Regions from separate parts of the Bacillus sp. ISL-47 genome, predicted to be linked through region 2. Evidence: riboswitches for the same ligand, from Rfam matches in the RefSeq annotation. Region 2 holds a riboswitch; the other holds the start of a gene.
What was found. A riboswitch is a leader RNA that binds a small molecule or an ion and turns the genes downstream of it on or off. The one in region 2 is predicted to bind S-adenosylmethionine.

Region 1: another riboswitch for S-adenosylmethionine. It lies ahead of J7I93_RS21345 (homoserine dehydrogenase); the one in region 2 lies ahead of J7I93_RS14580 (O-methyltransferase).

What each region holds. Positions count from the first base shown of each region.
Region 1 is NZ_JAGGQS010000067.1:21,721-29,099, reverse strand. It holds gene J7I93_RS21370 (DNA-3-methyladenine glycosylase) at 1-393, shown strand, start outside; gene J7I93_RS21365 (DUF421 domain-containing protein) at 508-1,233, shown strand; gene J7I93_RS21360 (cation:proton antiporter) at 1,255-2,403, opposite strand; gene J7I93_RS21355 (CBO0543 family protein) at 2,616-3,146, shown strand; gene J7I93_RS21350 (hypothetical protein) at 3,304-3,498, shown strand; gene J7I93_RS21345 (homoserine dehydrogenase) at 3,581-4,795, opposite strand; SAM riboswitch class I at 4,902-5,006, opposite strand; gene J7I93_RS21340 (NUDIX hydrolase) at 5,105-5,737, opposite strand; gene J7I93_RS21335 (YsnF/AvaK domain-containing protein) at 6,032-6,871, shown strand; gene yhbH (sporulation protein YhbH) at 7,094-7,379, opposite strand, start outside.
Region 2 is NZ_JAGGQS010000043.1:36,977-44,355, forward strand. It holds gene J7I93_RS14560 (aminotransferase-like domain-containing protein) at 1-827, opposite strand, end outside; gene J7I93_RS14565 (GNAT family N-acetyltransferase) at 908-1,441, opposite strand; gene pdxR (MocR-like pyridoxine biosynthesis transcription factor PdxR) at 1,572-2,942, shown strand; gene J7I93_RS14575 (PH domain-containing protein) at 3,041-3,424, opposite strand; gene J7I93_RS14580 (O-methyltransferase) at 3,458-4,042, opposite strand; SAM riboswitch class I at 4,453-4,559, opposite strand; gene J7I93_RS14590 (MATE family efflux transporter) at 4,777-6,132, opposite strand; gene J7I93_RS14595 (ABC transporter ATP-binding protein) at 6,144-6,929, opposite strand; gene J7I93_RS14600 (ABC transporter ATP-binding protein) at 6,946-7,379, opposite strand, start outside.

The sequences.
Region 1 (7,379 bases), on a different contig from region 2:
AGCGAGGCTGGAGTTGCCTATACATATGTCATGCATACTCACTGTTTGGTGAATGTCGTCAGTGGCCCCATTGAAAAGCCTGAAGCCATTCTAATTAGGGCAGTCCAGCCCGTTGATGGGATTGAACTTATGAAACAAAGGAGAAACATAGAAATCCCTAAGAATCTCACAAACGGACCGGGAAAATTGACGAAAGCTCTAGGAATTACCATGGGAGACTATGGCAGCAGCTTTTCCGAGCCTCCTCTTCTGATTGCAAAAGGAACCACTCCACAGGATATCTCCTGCGGAAAACGGATTGGGATCGACAACTCCGGCGAAGCTAAGGATTATCCTTGGAGATTTTGGATTACCGGCAATCCTTTCGTATCACGGCATAGAAAGAAGGGTTAATTTGCCAATGTTGAAGAACTTTTTCAATAACTTCATCATTTTTATAAAACTCCCTGAGTAAAAAAAATCTTAACCAACAATGTCTGAAAAAGAAAATTTTTAAGGGGTGCCGTGATGGATGCATTTATTGATTTAATGAAGGTCCTTGGAAGGATCTATACGATTTTGCCGTTATTATTAGCTGTCACATTAATTATGGGAAAAAGATCCATAGGTGAACTGCCGGTCTTTGATTTTTTAGTTATCCTTACCCTGGGATCTGTTGTTGGCGCCGACATAGCAGAACCAAAGGTTAATCACCTCTTCACCATGTTCGCAGTTATTGGCATTGCCTCACTGCAAATGCTTGTTTCCTATTTGAAGATTAAAAATAGAAAGTTTGGGAAATTGGTCACATTTGAGCCAACTATCGTCATTTACAAAGGGCAGTTTCTCGTCAAGAATATGGAAACCATAAAATATTCGATTGATAATGTGCTGCGGATGCTGCGTGAGAAAAATGTGTTTAATATAAAAGATGTTGACTTTGCCATGGTTGAGCCCAATGGGGAGCTCACTGTCAAATTACTGCCGCAAAAAGAAACAGCCCGGGTAGAGCATTTCTCTTCTCCTATTAGAGAAAGCAGCTGGGAGCTCCCCATCATTGTAGACGGTATTCTTTATAGAAATGTCATGCGGCGGGAAAACATTAGCGAAGAGTGGCTTAAGCGGGAATTATTAAAAAAGCAGATTAAAAATCTTGAGGATGTATTTTATGCTGCTGTAAATAAGAAAAAAGAACTTCATATTTCATTGAAAGATGATAAAAATAAACCGGAAGAGCCGCTCCTATTCCATTAGAAAGGAGCGGCTCTTCCGGTTTTATGCTTGTTTCTCCTGTTTTTTACTCAGCCATTTCTGAATACGGGGGGCCAGTTGAAACAGCAGCATGCCGATTAAAGCAGCAATTAAGATATAAGCACCAGCAAATACCTTTAGTCCTCCTGTTGCCAATCCTGCAATAATAACAGAGAATTCCCCCCTTGAGGCCATTGAAAATCCCGACTTGAGGGAATCCGTTTTAGATAGTCCATACCATTGTCCTCCGAAATAACCAACAGCCAGCTTATGGATGATTGACCATAAGACGATCACACCCAGGAGTCCAATTGAGGGTATATCTTCTTTAAACTCAAGTGAAAGACCAAAGTTAAGGAAGAAGAATGGGAGAAAGAGGTTCCTGACTGGAAAAACGACTTCTTCCACTTTGACCTTTACGACCGTTCCGGCAAGCATGATTCCAGCTAGAAAAGCGCCAATTACCTCTGAAAGCCCAAGGAATACAGCGAATCCTCCATAAGTAATCGCTACTCCCAATACTAAAATTAAAAACGAATCTTCATTCGCAACCTTTTTCATCCAATGCTGGGCTTTATGAAGAACAATTCTGCTCATCCATATAGCAATTCCGGCTAAGAGGGCTACTTTAAGAAAGATTAAAAGAAAATCTACAAATGAAAAGCTTTCTCCGCTTAATCCAATTAAAACTGTCACCAGGATAGGCGCAATTAGATCCTCAAAAATTAAAAGGGAAAGTATATATTCGGAATCCTTATTGTCAAGGCGACCTTTGCTTTCCAGCAGCTTAACCGTAATAGAGGAGCTTGTAGCATATACAATTCCTCCGATTAACAGCGATACAAATAAGTTTTGGCCAGCAATATAGGCAATTGCTGTTGTCACACCCACACCAAGCAGGACATCCAAAAGACCTGGTTTCCAAACTTTATTCCCATTTTTTCTTAATTCACGAACAGAGAATTTCATTCCAAGCAGGAAGAATAGCAGGATTAGACCTATCTCTCCAGCAACCTCAATTACCTTTGTATCCTGGAAATATCCGAAAAAGCCGATTCCGGCTCCTAAAATAATATAAATAACAATATCAGGTATCCTTAGGATTTTTATCCCGATCAGAGCAGTTATAAATAGGACAAGAAATATTAGCCCTATGGCAAGAGGCATATTCATGTGCAGTATATCATCCTTTTTGTAAGCTATATTTATGAACTATCCATACCCCTTTCCTCGCAAATTCATTCCTGTAAGTTAGGACCAATTTCGGATTAAGGGAAAATCACTGAAAAAAACAAACTAAAGTCCTATTTTATTTTTTTTAAAACTTATTTCACTTGGATAATATAGGAATAACAGGTTTGTGTACTGGTAAGGGGATGAATCGATTGAATGCGCTCTATGCTTTTGTATGGTTTTTTGCTTTATGGAAATGGGGAGACTGGAGAAACTGGAGAAATTATTATCCCACCCTGCTTTTCTTCATCTTGGGGGACTTTCTTTATTTATATTTGTTATCTGACCACTATCCAATGTGGAGATATAATCCACAGGGATTTGATGAGCAAGTCCACCTGACCAACACTCATGTCACTTTTTCCATCATGGCCGTTAAATACCCAGCCACCATTCTCATTTTTTTATACAGATTCCCCAAAAACCGCAGCTTATTTAAGAAGATCCTTTACATTGCAGGCTGGGTTCTCCTCTATACTGTTAATGAAATCATTGACATTAAATTAAACCTGATTAAATACTCTAATGGATGGAGCTTAAAGTGGTCTATCTTTTTTAACACAACCATGTTTACCATTCTTATAGTTCACCACAAACGGCCCGTAGCAGCCTGGATCCTGTCCATCCTGTTTATCATCTTCTTATGGAACCAGTTTAATGTGCCATCATCTGTCTTCCGTTAAAGAAAATTCGACAGGTACCTGGTACCTAAAGGAATTTGTCGATAAAAAACCAGGCTTTTTTACTGGACTTTTTTCATTTGAGCGTTTATTTTACTATAAAAAGGCAATATTCTTTGTATGAATGATTATTAATAAAATGGAATGGGATGGTGTTACGATGGCAGATAAGAAGAACGTGAAAGTTGCTGATAAGGATTTAAATATTGGTACGAATGTGTCATTAAACGGCCTGGTAACAGCTGTTTTTGATAATATGGTCCATGTCCAGATTGGCGCCAAGATAGTGACGGTTCATGTGAAGGATCTATACTCCGGACTAAATCAGTCTTTATTGAAAAATCAGCAGGCATAACATCCACCATCTCTATAAGCATAATGCAGGAGGGGCAGCCCATAAGCTGCTCCTCCTGTTTTTTTTTTATAGACTTCACTTCTTATACTGGCTGCAATTCTGCCAGTATTTCCACAAAGCCATGATCTCCAAGTATTTGGTAAGCAACTACAGTGTTATCCTCCAATGAGGCTACAGCTGCCTCTGAGGCCTTTACAATCACCGCATCCGCTGAAACTCTTCCAAGGATATCAAAGTCTTCAGGCAATTCTGCTTTGTCCGCTCCACCGAACAATGCCCAAATAGGCAAGCCCGCATCTATTCCTTCAGCATTAAATTCTTCAAAGACAGCTGGGAAATCATTTGTACCAAGATGAATCAAGTCCTCTATGATGGCACTCGCTGTTGGAAACATTCCCGCTCCAGGCCCTTGGAGGCTTATATTCCCCACAATATCTGCATCAATTGAAACCGCGTTTTGTACCCCTTCAACCCTGTACAACGGATGGGACTCTCCAACCAATACGGGCTTCACTGTACATTGGACTGCACTTTTTTCCTTCTCAAGAGAAGCCACATGCTTAAACCTTAAGCCCAGGGAAGAAGCAATATTAATTTGCTCAATTGAAATATCGGTAATGCCTATCCTTGTTGATTTCTCCCACTCCGGCGCCTTCCCGAATACAAGTTCACTCAGGACGACGGCTTTATAAAAAGCATCGTATCCTTCGATGTCGTTTTCAGGGTCTGCTTCTGCGTACCCTTTTTCCTGGGCGATTTTTAACGCGGCTTCAAATGAAAGCTTTTCTTCGCGCATACTTGTTAGAATAAAATTGGAGGTGCCATTTAGGATGCCTTCAATCCTCTCAATTTTATTTGCATTAAGCAGCTGCTTGAGAGTCTGGATAATGGGAATCCCGCCTCCTACCGTTGCTTCAAAGCCCAATGAAACATTATGCTCTTTTGCCAGCACTTTTAATTCACTTCCATGATGCGCAAACATTTCTTTATTTGCTGTTATCACATGGCAGCCTCTTGTAATAGCCTGACGTAAATATGTATAGCCCGGCTCCTTCCCAACAATCGCATCAATCACTACATCAAGCTTTGGAAGATCAATTATTTTTTGAAAATCATCAGTTAGAAGTACGTCCTTTTCAGGTAAAGCATGCTTATCTACATTCTTTACAAGAATGGCAGTGACTTTCACTTCTTTTCCAAGTATTGCTTTAAGCCGTCCCTGATGTTTGTTTATTGTTTCATAAACACCTTTTCCTACTGTGCCAAACCCCAAAAGTCCTACTGATATCGCTGACATAATTGCATTCCCCCTGCTTTAATAATGTGCCTTTATCAACATAAAAAACCCCTTCTGCCCATAACAGACAAGAAGGGGTTTGAATTAACGTACCATTCATTCCGCCTTCTCATCTTCGGAAATTAAATTTCCTCTGAATTTGGCACCGGGCATATATATGCTGGTTGCCGAGGCTTCATAGGGTCAGTCCCTCCGCCTCTCTTGATAAGAAGTTTTTAAGTATTTAAATTAATAAAATAAATCATAAACATTTAAATGAGCCGCGTCAACCACTTTTTTAAAAATAGTTTTCATAAAACGCTTTCATTTTTAATTATTCTCACTAGGGGTTTCGTAAATGATTTCAAGGAAATGCTTAAGAATCCTTGCTGTGAGTCCCCAAATAACTTTGTCCTCAAAATAGTAAAATACCTCTTCCATCTTCCTTGTTTGCCAATTATAATTCTCGCCTCCAACGATTAAGTCGAAAGGAAAATTCTCTTCAGGCTCTACCTTAAAATTCACGTGGTAAGTTTCCGGCTTTACTTCCTTGAGAAACGAAAGCGGTACAGTAAAGATCTCCTCCACTTCCGCAGGATTAGGCACAATTTGACTGGGGTTTTTAATAATGCCTGCATAAGGATAGATGATTTGCCCAAGAGAAATCATGTAATCTAACGGAGAAACATCTGTGATGCTACCTTCGCCAATACCCAGTTCCTCTGATGTCTCACGGATAGCAGTATGTTCTTCATCCCTGTCGCCAGGATCAATTCTTCCTCCCGGAAAACATACCTCACCAGGCTGCCTCCTCATTTTAAGCGAACGCACTTCAAACAGAACATGAATTTCATCATTCATTTCAACCAGCGGAAGCAAAATGGCAAATTTCGAAAACCGCTCACTCCCTAATATAACAGGGGTTCGGACTTTCAGCTTTTTAGCCAGCTTCTCAATCTCCATATATCCACCTCCAGCAGCAAGTTCCAGATAATAGAGTGATATCACTATCATACTGTATTCACCTAGATTTATTAATTCATACGGCTTGTACCTGTTAAATATTCGGGATTCGTTTATATTTTACTTGCATGGAAAAATAGTTTCATGCAGGAAACCATGCCTGCTCAGGCTCTCGCTTAGCCGCCTAAATTAATATTTTTCGTATCGTCCTTGCTCCCTAATCTATTAATAGAGTTTCCCGAGACGCTCTTCCGGGAAAGTAAGAAAAAAACAAGACTATAGGAGTGAGAAAATATGAAGAAAAATATATTAATCGGCGGTTATGATACACAGCATGAGCTCAAAGATGCAATTGAAAGAGCAGAGTCCAACGGGTACCAAAAAGAAAACCTGGTTATTGTTTCAAAAGATGGAGCAAATCTTGATAGCTTTGCAGACAATTATGGTGTAAACCTAAAAATTGTCGGATCCCAGGAACTGGGCAACCAGCGCTTCCTTGACTCCGTAAAAGCGCTATTTATGGGTGAAGACCCCGCAACGAGTTCAGGAATAGATCCTGATAAAAAAGACGGAACAAGATTTGATGAGCATGACCTGGATGAGTATGCCAGCATGGTTTTCGATGGAAAGTATGTCTTAATCGTCGACCACTATGGCACATACCCTTCTGCCCAGAATGAAAGTCAGGTGCAGACAGAGGAACGAGCTGAAGCCTACCGGGAAAGTGCCTCGGCCCGTGAAGAGGTGCTCAAGGTAAAAGAAGAACAACTGGATATTAAAAAACTGGCCGAAAAGTCAGGTGATGTGGAGGTTACCAAAAAAGTTGTCGAGGAACAGCAAAACGTTGATGTTCCTGTCTCGCATGAAGAAGCTTTTATTAAGCGGCGTAAACCGGCAAACTCAACTGCAGACACCCAAACACTCATAGATGAAGAAGAAACCATCCGTGTGCCGCTGAAAGAAGAAATTCTCCATGTAGAAAAAAAACCAGTGGTGACGGAAGAGATCGTGATTGGGAAAAGAAAGGTCCAGGATACTGAGACCATCACCGAAAAAGTAAAGCATGAAGAAGTAGATATTAAGGCCAATGCTGAATTGGACACAGATGGCCGATTAAACAAAGACAAGCTGTAAATAGTTTTTCACCCTAATATATTACGAATAATGGATATATTCGTCGAACCAGGGGGTGGCAAAATGACGGAAATTAAATAGCATTCTCGTGCTGGTATAGCATCTGCAGGTATTTTCCGGACTAGAAGTCTTTTTCAATGCCATATGGACACATTTTTTAGGGCCTCGATTTAGGGGTCTTTTTTCTGCGAAAATAATAAAAAGAGAGGTTTCCCCCTCTTTTTACGCATACACCTTCTTTTCATCTTCCTGTTTGAAAAAGCTCTTCATAGCGTGGAATACGTCAGCTTTTTGCTTAAGGATATAATATCGAAAATCGTCATTTTTGATGTTTTTATACGCGGACATAAGGGTCGAGTGGCGGTTATACTGGTTAACCTCACCGTATCCAAACATATTGGACACTTTCATAAGGTCTTCTACAAGCTTAACACAACGGGCATTATCAGAGGTCAGGTTATCACCATCAGAGAAATGGAACGGATAAATATTATACTTTCGCGGGTTA
Region 2 (7,379 bases):
TGAGCAAATGGATGGTTCAGATCTTTTTTAAACCAGTCCGATGCATGAATGATTTCCCTTGCTCCTGCTATCCATCCAATACGCATTCCTGGTGCCACGATTTTGGATAACGAACCGACATGCAGAACTCTAGACTTTTTATCCATAGCTTTCAATGTTGGCACATTTTGATTAAATGATAATTCCCCGTAGGCATCATCCTCAACTATTAAGAAATCATAGCTGTCGGCCAGATCTAATAGGTGCTGCCTGCGTTCTTCTGTCATTGTCGTTCCTGTTGGATTTTGAAAAGTTGGAATCGTATATAGAAAACGCGGCTGAGCTAGCCCTCTTCGTTTCCTTTCTGCTAAAATTCCTTCTAGTACATCAGTTTGAAGTCCATGCTTATCTACAGGAATACTGATTTTACGCTTAGTATAATTTTGAAAAATTTCTAAAGCCTCCATATAGGTGGGAGACTCTACTGCCACGATTGACTCCTCATCCAGGAGAATGCGGGCAATTAAATCGATCGCCTGGCAAGCGCCTGAAGTTATCAAAAGCTCTTCTTCCGAAACAAAAATATCCCGCTCTTTCAATCTTTTTAAGATCTGTTCCTTTAGCTTTAATATTTTGGGACTTCCAATATAGTGGAGCGGCAAATCCTGCTCCTCTTCTAATAGACTGGCAACAGCTGCCTTTACCTCCTCAGCCGGAACAAGGGCAGGTGCTGGATAGCCGCAATGCAGTCGTATACAATCTTCAGGAATCTCCGGAATCCACTCCCCAGGAGGATTATTCTGGAGAGCCCTTTTGATATTCTCAGGAAAAAAAGAAGCAGCATTCACTTCTATCCACACCTTTCTAGTAGCTTTTACTATCGATTATAAACTTCTTGCCTGGGATGCTCCACCAATTCAACAATACCTTAATAAAGCAAGCGTTCTTCGAATTGTCTTTTTACTTTGTCCCACTCTTCCTTTATGACACTATATAGGACAGTATGACGGATAGTCCCTTCTTTTCGTATCATATGATTTCTAAGGATGCCTTCTTTAACCGCACCGATTCGTTCTATCGCTTTTTGCGAACGGATGTTTTTATGTCCGGTTTTAATTTGTACACGGTTAAGGGAAAGTTCTTCGAAGCAATATTTCAATAATAAATATTTACAGTTTGTATTAATATTTGAGCGCCAATAAATAGGGTTCACCCAAGTTGAGCCGATTTCAAGCCGTTTATGTTGGTTTGAAATATCGAGAAACCAGGTTGCACCGATGATCTTCCCTGTATTTTTATTTACAATGACATAAGCAAAATCGGTGCCTTGCTCACGTTTTTGTATAGCATCCTCAACATATTGAATAACCCTCCTTTTGTCAGTTAAATCGACAGACATATGCTCCCATATGCGTTTATCCTGAGACGCTTCATAAATCCCTTCTATATGCTCAAGTCCCATTGGAATTAACTGTACAAAATTGTTTTTAATTTTTTCATAATATCACTCTCCTTGAATCTATTAAAATTGATTTCTGGTATGATTTAAATAACCAAAAATGAATTTTAATATAATACCAAGGAGTGATTATATGGAACTTCAAATTCTGCTTTCGGATCATAAAACAAAATATAAGCAAATCTATGAACAAATACAAAAAGCGATTTTAGATAGAAAATTGCCAGCTCATGCTAAACTTTCTGCAAAGCGGCGTTTGGCTGAACAATTAAACGTAAGCATCATGACTGTTCAAATGGCTTATGAACAATTGCAGGGTGAGGGATACTGTTATTCAGTGGAACGCAAAGGATATTTTGTTTCGGAAATTCAGGATGAATGGCACTATAGTGAGAATGATACAGCTACTTTTGAGAAAAGAGTTCAGGATGAGTATCTTATCAATTTTAAAAATGGGCAGGTTGATGCCTCTGCCTTCCCCTACAAACATTGGAACAGACTATATCGAAAAGAGCTTAGTGAATCCAATGGCAGCAATGCACCGTGGCAGGGAGAATATTCTTTCCGTGTACAAATTGCACAATACCTGCAACAGGCTAGAGGGCTGGCCTGCCAGCCTGAGCAAGTGTATGTATTCAGCGGTTTTCAGCAGCAATTACTAAACGTATGTTTGTTTTTTAACCGGAGAGCCATCGGAACAGAGGATCCTGGTTTTATTCGGGCAAAATCTGTTTTTGAACAATTACAGCTGTCATGTCATCCGATTTCTGTGGATGAAGAAGGATGCCGTGTGCCTAATGAGCCAGTAAAACTATTATATTTGACACCAGCTCATCAATATCCGACCGGCACGATAATGTCTATTGCTAGAAGGGCTGAGTTATTAAATTGGGCAGATAAAGAGGATGCTCATATTATCGAGGATGACTATGATTCTGAATTTCGCTACAAAGGAGCACCTATCCCGACATTATCCCATCTGGATTCAAAAGACCGTGTGCTTTACTTTGGCACCTTTTCAAAAACATTGCTGCCGTCCCTTCGAATAAGTTATCTTGTTATGCCAGCTTCTCTTCAACAAGACTTTGAAAAGTTTAATACTTATCAAAAATCGACTGTTTCAAGAATCGACCAGCGGGTTGCTGCAAATTTTATGGAAGAAGGAAATTATACATCTCATATAGCAAAAATGAGAACTCTATACCGAGGCAAAAGAAACTGTTTAATAGAAAGCCTATCAAACCATTTGGGAGAACAATTTGAAATCATAGGGGGTACAGCAGGCTTACATATCACCGTGACATTACCCGAAGGATTGAATGAATCAAAAGCAATCGAACTGGCAAAGGCAAGAGGAGTTGAAATTGATGCTGTTTCACCTATGTATCTGCTTCACAAGCCAAACCATCAAGTGATGCTTGGATATGGTGCACCCACTATGCAGGAAATTCAGAGAGGGGTCCATTTAATCGCTAATGTATGGCAAGATTACTTAAGTAATTAGGATTTCTTACGATTCTTAAAAAAAACCCCGAGGCATAAATTCAAATATTTTCGCCCTTTTTAATTTATTAAAACCAAAACCTAAGTTGAAAAGAGCGCTTATCTTACAGGATAATGCTCTTTTGTTGAAGTGGAAAACAAGCACATCTTTTCCTTAACAGCTACCATAAAATCAAACATATTCATGCCCTGAATTTGCTGGAATTTGTACAAGTCTTGGTTATAGTACAAATGAATATGCTTTCCTGTGATTCCTCTTTTTTCTGAAAGGGAAGCGATATTCCTATACTCAAATTCTTCAACAAATTCCTTGTTTGTTTCTGATACCTGGATTCCACAGAATAGCAGTCTTTTGTTCGTTGCCGCAAAGAAGCCTGCCTGCGGTGCTAAACAGTAATGTGCTACTAATGAACAGCTTAAACATTCAATAACGCTTTCACCCTCATGCAGTACATGTTCAACCTGATTTTTCACAAGATTCATGAACGATCCCCCAATTCTAGTGATAATTTCATTCTATAAATTAACCCCAGTCTTAACTGCCAATATCAGCCCGGTAGACCAATCTAATTCTGTAATGTCCAGGTCAGGTCTGTCCTGCAAAGTTTTTAAGAGTTTAGTTGCTTTGATTCTATATTTTTCTGGTAATTTCGATTGCGGAAACACATTATGAATCACATAAAATCCGCCAACATTTAAATGGTCCAACGTTTTGTCCAGCAGCTCGAATTTTCCCGGCCACGTATCTGCAAAAATAAAGTCAAACCGTTCTGATAGTTTTTGAATAAAGGCTGCTCCGTCCTCGCAGCAAAATGATACTCTCCTGTCATTCCCCAGGTGCCTTCTTGCGATGGACTGAACTCTTGAATCAATGTCAACCGTTGTAAGCGTGCTGAATTCATCCATTCCATCGATGATCCAGGCAGCAGACGCTCCTGTACCTGTTCCCAGCTCTAAAAAGCTGCCCCCTGGTTTTGAGGCAGCCAAACCCTTTAGTAAAAAACCTGTTTTTCGATCACATGACTGCTCAAAGCCGAGCAATTGTGATTCCTGTAATATCTTTACGTAAGCTTCCGGTACCTGTATAACGCTGCTTTCCATTATGTCCATTCCTCCTCTTTTATAGGTCGTATCTTTAAATCAAATAAATCACATTCTTTTTTATGGCTGTTTTCTAAATAATTGTTTTTTGAGCTTGAAAATGATATCCGTTGATTTCCGCTGCAGGCACTTGCTTTCCGCGGGGAGGAATGAGAGCCTCCTCGGCTTTGCCTGTGGGGTCTCTCACCCCCTCTCCTCCCGCAGGACATTGAATAAGCTTCCTCGAATAGACACCGCACGATGAAAATGCGACAGCATTTTCGAGGATCAAGTGCCCTCCGCTCCAATCAACTCAGTGGCTAAACTCATTTAATCGCTTAAAAGCAACTAACTTTACGAAAATAGCCTTTTATAAAAAGGCAACAAAAAAGACCTCTTATTACAAGAGGCCTTTATACTTTAAAAACGACCTCTCATCTCCCAGAGCGTTAACTCTGTTGGAATTAGCACCTTCCTGAAATAATCAGGGGTTGCTGAGGCTTCGCAGGGCCAGTCCCTCCACCTCTCTGGATAAGAATTTGATTATAATATTGATTTTTCAAACAAGTATTGCATAGTTTCAGAAAAATGGCAACTTGAATATCTTCCTTTATAAAATTTTTTTCCTTTTTTTGCAGGCCCGAAATATGAGTATAAAGTTTACTATAAAAAAGCTGCTGAATACACAAAAGTCCTGCTAAACAGCAAGACTGATGTGAAAACATCCATAACGCTACTTACAAAGAGCTTCTTCATTACAATAAAGAGCTCTTAAGTGTTTTATTTTCTTCATTATTAAATGGTCCAGTCTCAGGAAACAGTTTTCTTGTTAACCGGGGGACATACATCGCTAAAAAGACGGAACGCCCTGCACTGAAGATCAGAAAGGACAGCCATAATCCATGGTTTCCGGCGATCGGCACCACCAGAAAATAAACAAGTAAAAAAATGGATAAGGCAAGGAGCATGGAATCCCGAATAGGTGCGGCTTCGGTTGCACCGGTAAAAACTCCATAAAGAATAATACCAAAACTTATCGTAAGGGGAAACACGATAATCCATATTTCATAGCTTTGGGCCGTTTCTATGATCCTTGGAATATTTGTAAATAACCTGAGAATATAATCATTCAGCAAATAATAGACACTGGCTATTATAACCGATGAATATATTGCCCACTGCCAGGATAACTTGAGCGTCTGCTGATACAGTGTTTTATCTTTTGAGCCAATTGCTTTTCCTGTCATAATACTGGATGCATTGGCAAAACCATCATAAAAATAAGCCATGATGTAATGGATTTGGAGCAGGATTGCATTGGCAGCCAATGTTTCTGTTCCAAAGGAAGCACCCTTGGCAGTAAATAAATTAAAAACAATTAACAAACAAACCGTCCGAATAAACAAATCCCTGTTCACTTTCATCATTTTCTTGAACGATGACGAGTCTATCACTTTATGAAAAGATGGAAATGTTCCTTTGAATGGAGAAGCTTTCCAAACAATCACTAATCCGATGGCAAAAGCCGTTATTTCAGACAGTAAAGTCGCTGCTGCTACACCGGAAACACCCCACGAAAAGCCAAATACAAAGAGGATATCCAGGACAATGTTCATGAGGTTCATCAACACTTGCACTAACAGCGATATTTTGATCATAGACATTCCCATCAGCCAGCCCAGAATGACATAGTTTAAGAGAGCAAAGGGCGCACCCCAAATCCTGATCTGCAAATAATCATCGGCAAGTGACTGTACATGAGGATCCGGGCTTAACAGCGGCAAGAACACTTGCATAATTGGCAACTGAAGGGCAATTAAACTAATTCCTGCTATAACAGCGATAAGGAAAGGACGGGCGATTGCCAGCATTCCGCCTTCCGTGTCCTTTGCACCATGAGCTTGAGCGGCAAATCCGGATGTGCTGACCCGCAAAAATCCAAACAGCCAGTACAATGTATTAAATATAATCGTACCTACTGCAACTGCAGCAATGTATGAAGGATCCTGCATCTGGCCCACCACCGCTGTATCAACTGCCCCTAATAAGGGAGTGCTTATGGTTGAAATAATGAGTGGAATAGCCAAAGTGAGATATGCCTTATGATTCATGATGATCCCCCTTACCCTTCAAAAACATACAGCAATTCCTTTGTATATGGATGTCTTTTCACTGAAAATAAATCATATTTGCTGAATTCATCTACTACCTGGCCTTGTTTCATCACCATGATCCGGTCGCTCATGAAGTTCACTGCAGCCAAATCATGCGAAATAAATAGATAGGACACGCCTAAATGCTGCTGAAGGTCTTTTAATAGATTCAAGACTTTGGCCTGAACCGAAACATCAAGACTCGCTGTGGGTTCATCCAGAATGATAAGCGAAGGTTCAATACTTATGGCTCGGGCGATCGTGACCCTCTGCTTTTGACCTCCGCTTAATTCATGGGGATAACAGGAAAGATATTTGGATGGAAGCTCCACCATCTCAAGCAGCTGTTCTGCTGCCTTTTCTCGCTGCTGCCGAATTCCTTTTAAAAAAGACGGCTGGATATTCTTTTGAAAATCCAATGGTTCCATCAGCGAATCGATGACTTTCAGTTTCGGATTCAGAGAGGCGGCAGGGTTTTGAAAGGCTGCCTGGACTCCCCTTCTAATTGAGCGAAGGTCCTCTTTACTGGCCGTATGCAGCGCCTTGTTCTTAAACCAGATTTCACCTTGATCTACTTTTTCCAATGCAAGGAGACACCTCGCTAATGTGCTTTTCCCGCTCCCGCTCTCCCCAACAATGCCCAGACATTCGTCTTTCTTTATGACAAGAGATACTTGATCGACCGCAATTTGCCCAAACGAATACTGCTTCGTAATATTTTTTGAAACCAGTACCTCAAGTCCAGCCGTATTCATTTATTCACCCGCTTCTTTAAATCAAATTTTTTATCGTTACCAGTCGTTCTTTCGTCTGCTTCAAAGAAGGAATGGCAGCTATCAAAGCTTTCGTATAGGCATGCTTGGGATTCATTAATACCGCCGTTTTCATTCCGGACTCGACAATCTCTCCCTTTCGCATGACAGCCATTTTATTGGCGAATTTCCGTACATGCCGCAAATCATGAGTAATAAATAATACTGCACAGTTTGTTTGCTTTTGCAGCTCAGCAAGCAGCTGAAGAACATGGACTGCAGTAATGCTGTCAAGAGCGGTTGTCGGCTCATCTGCAATGAGCAATTTCGGCTTAAGTATCGTCGCCATGGCAATGGCAGCCCTTTGCAGCTGCCCTCCGCTTAGCTGAAATGGATAGCTTTGATAGACCCTTTCTCCAGGCAGATTTACATTGTTTAAACACTCCAAAGCCC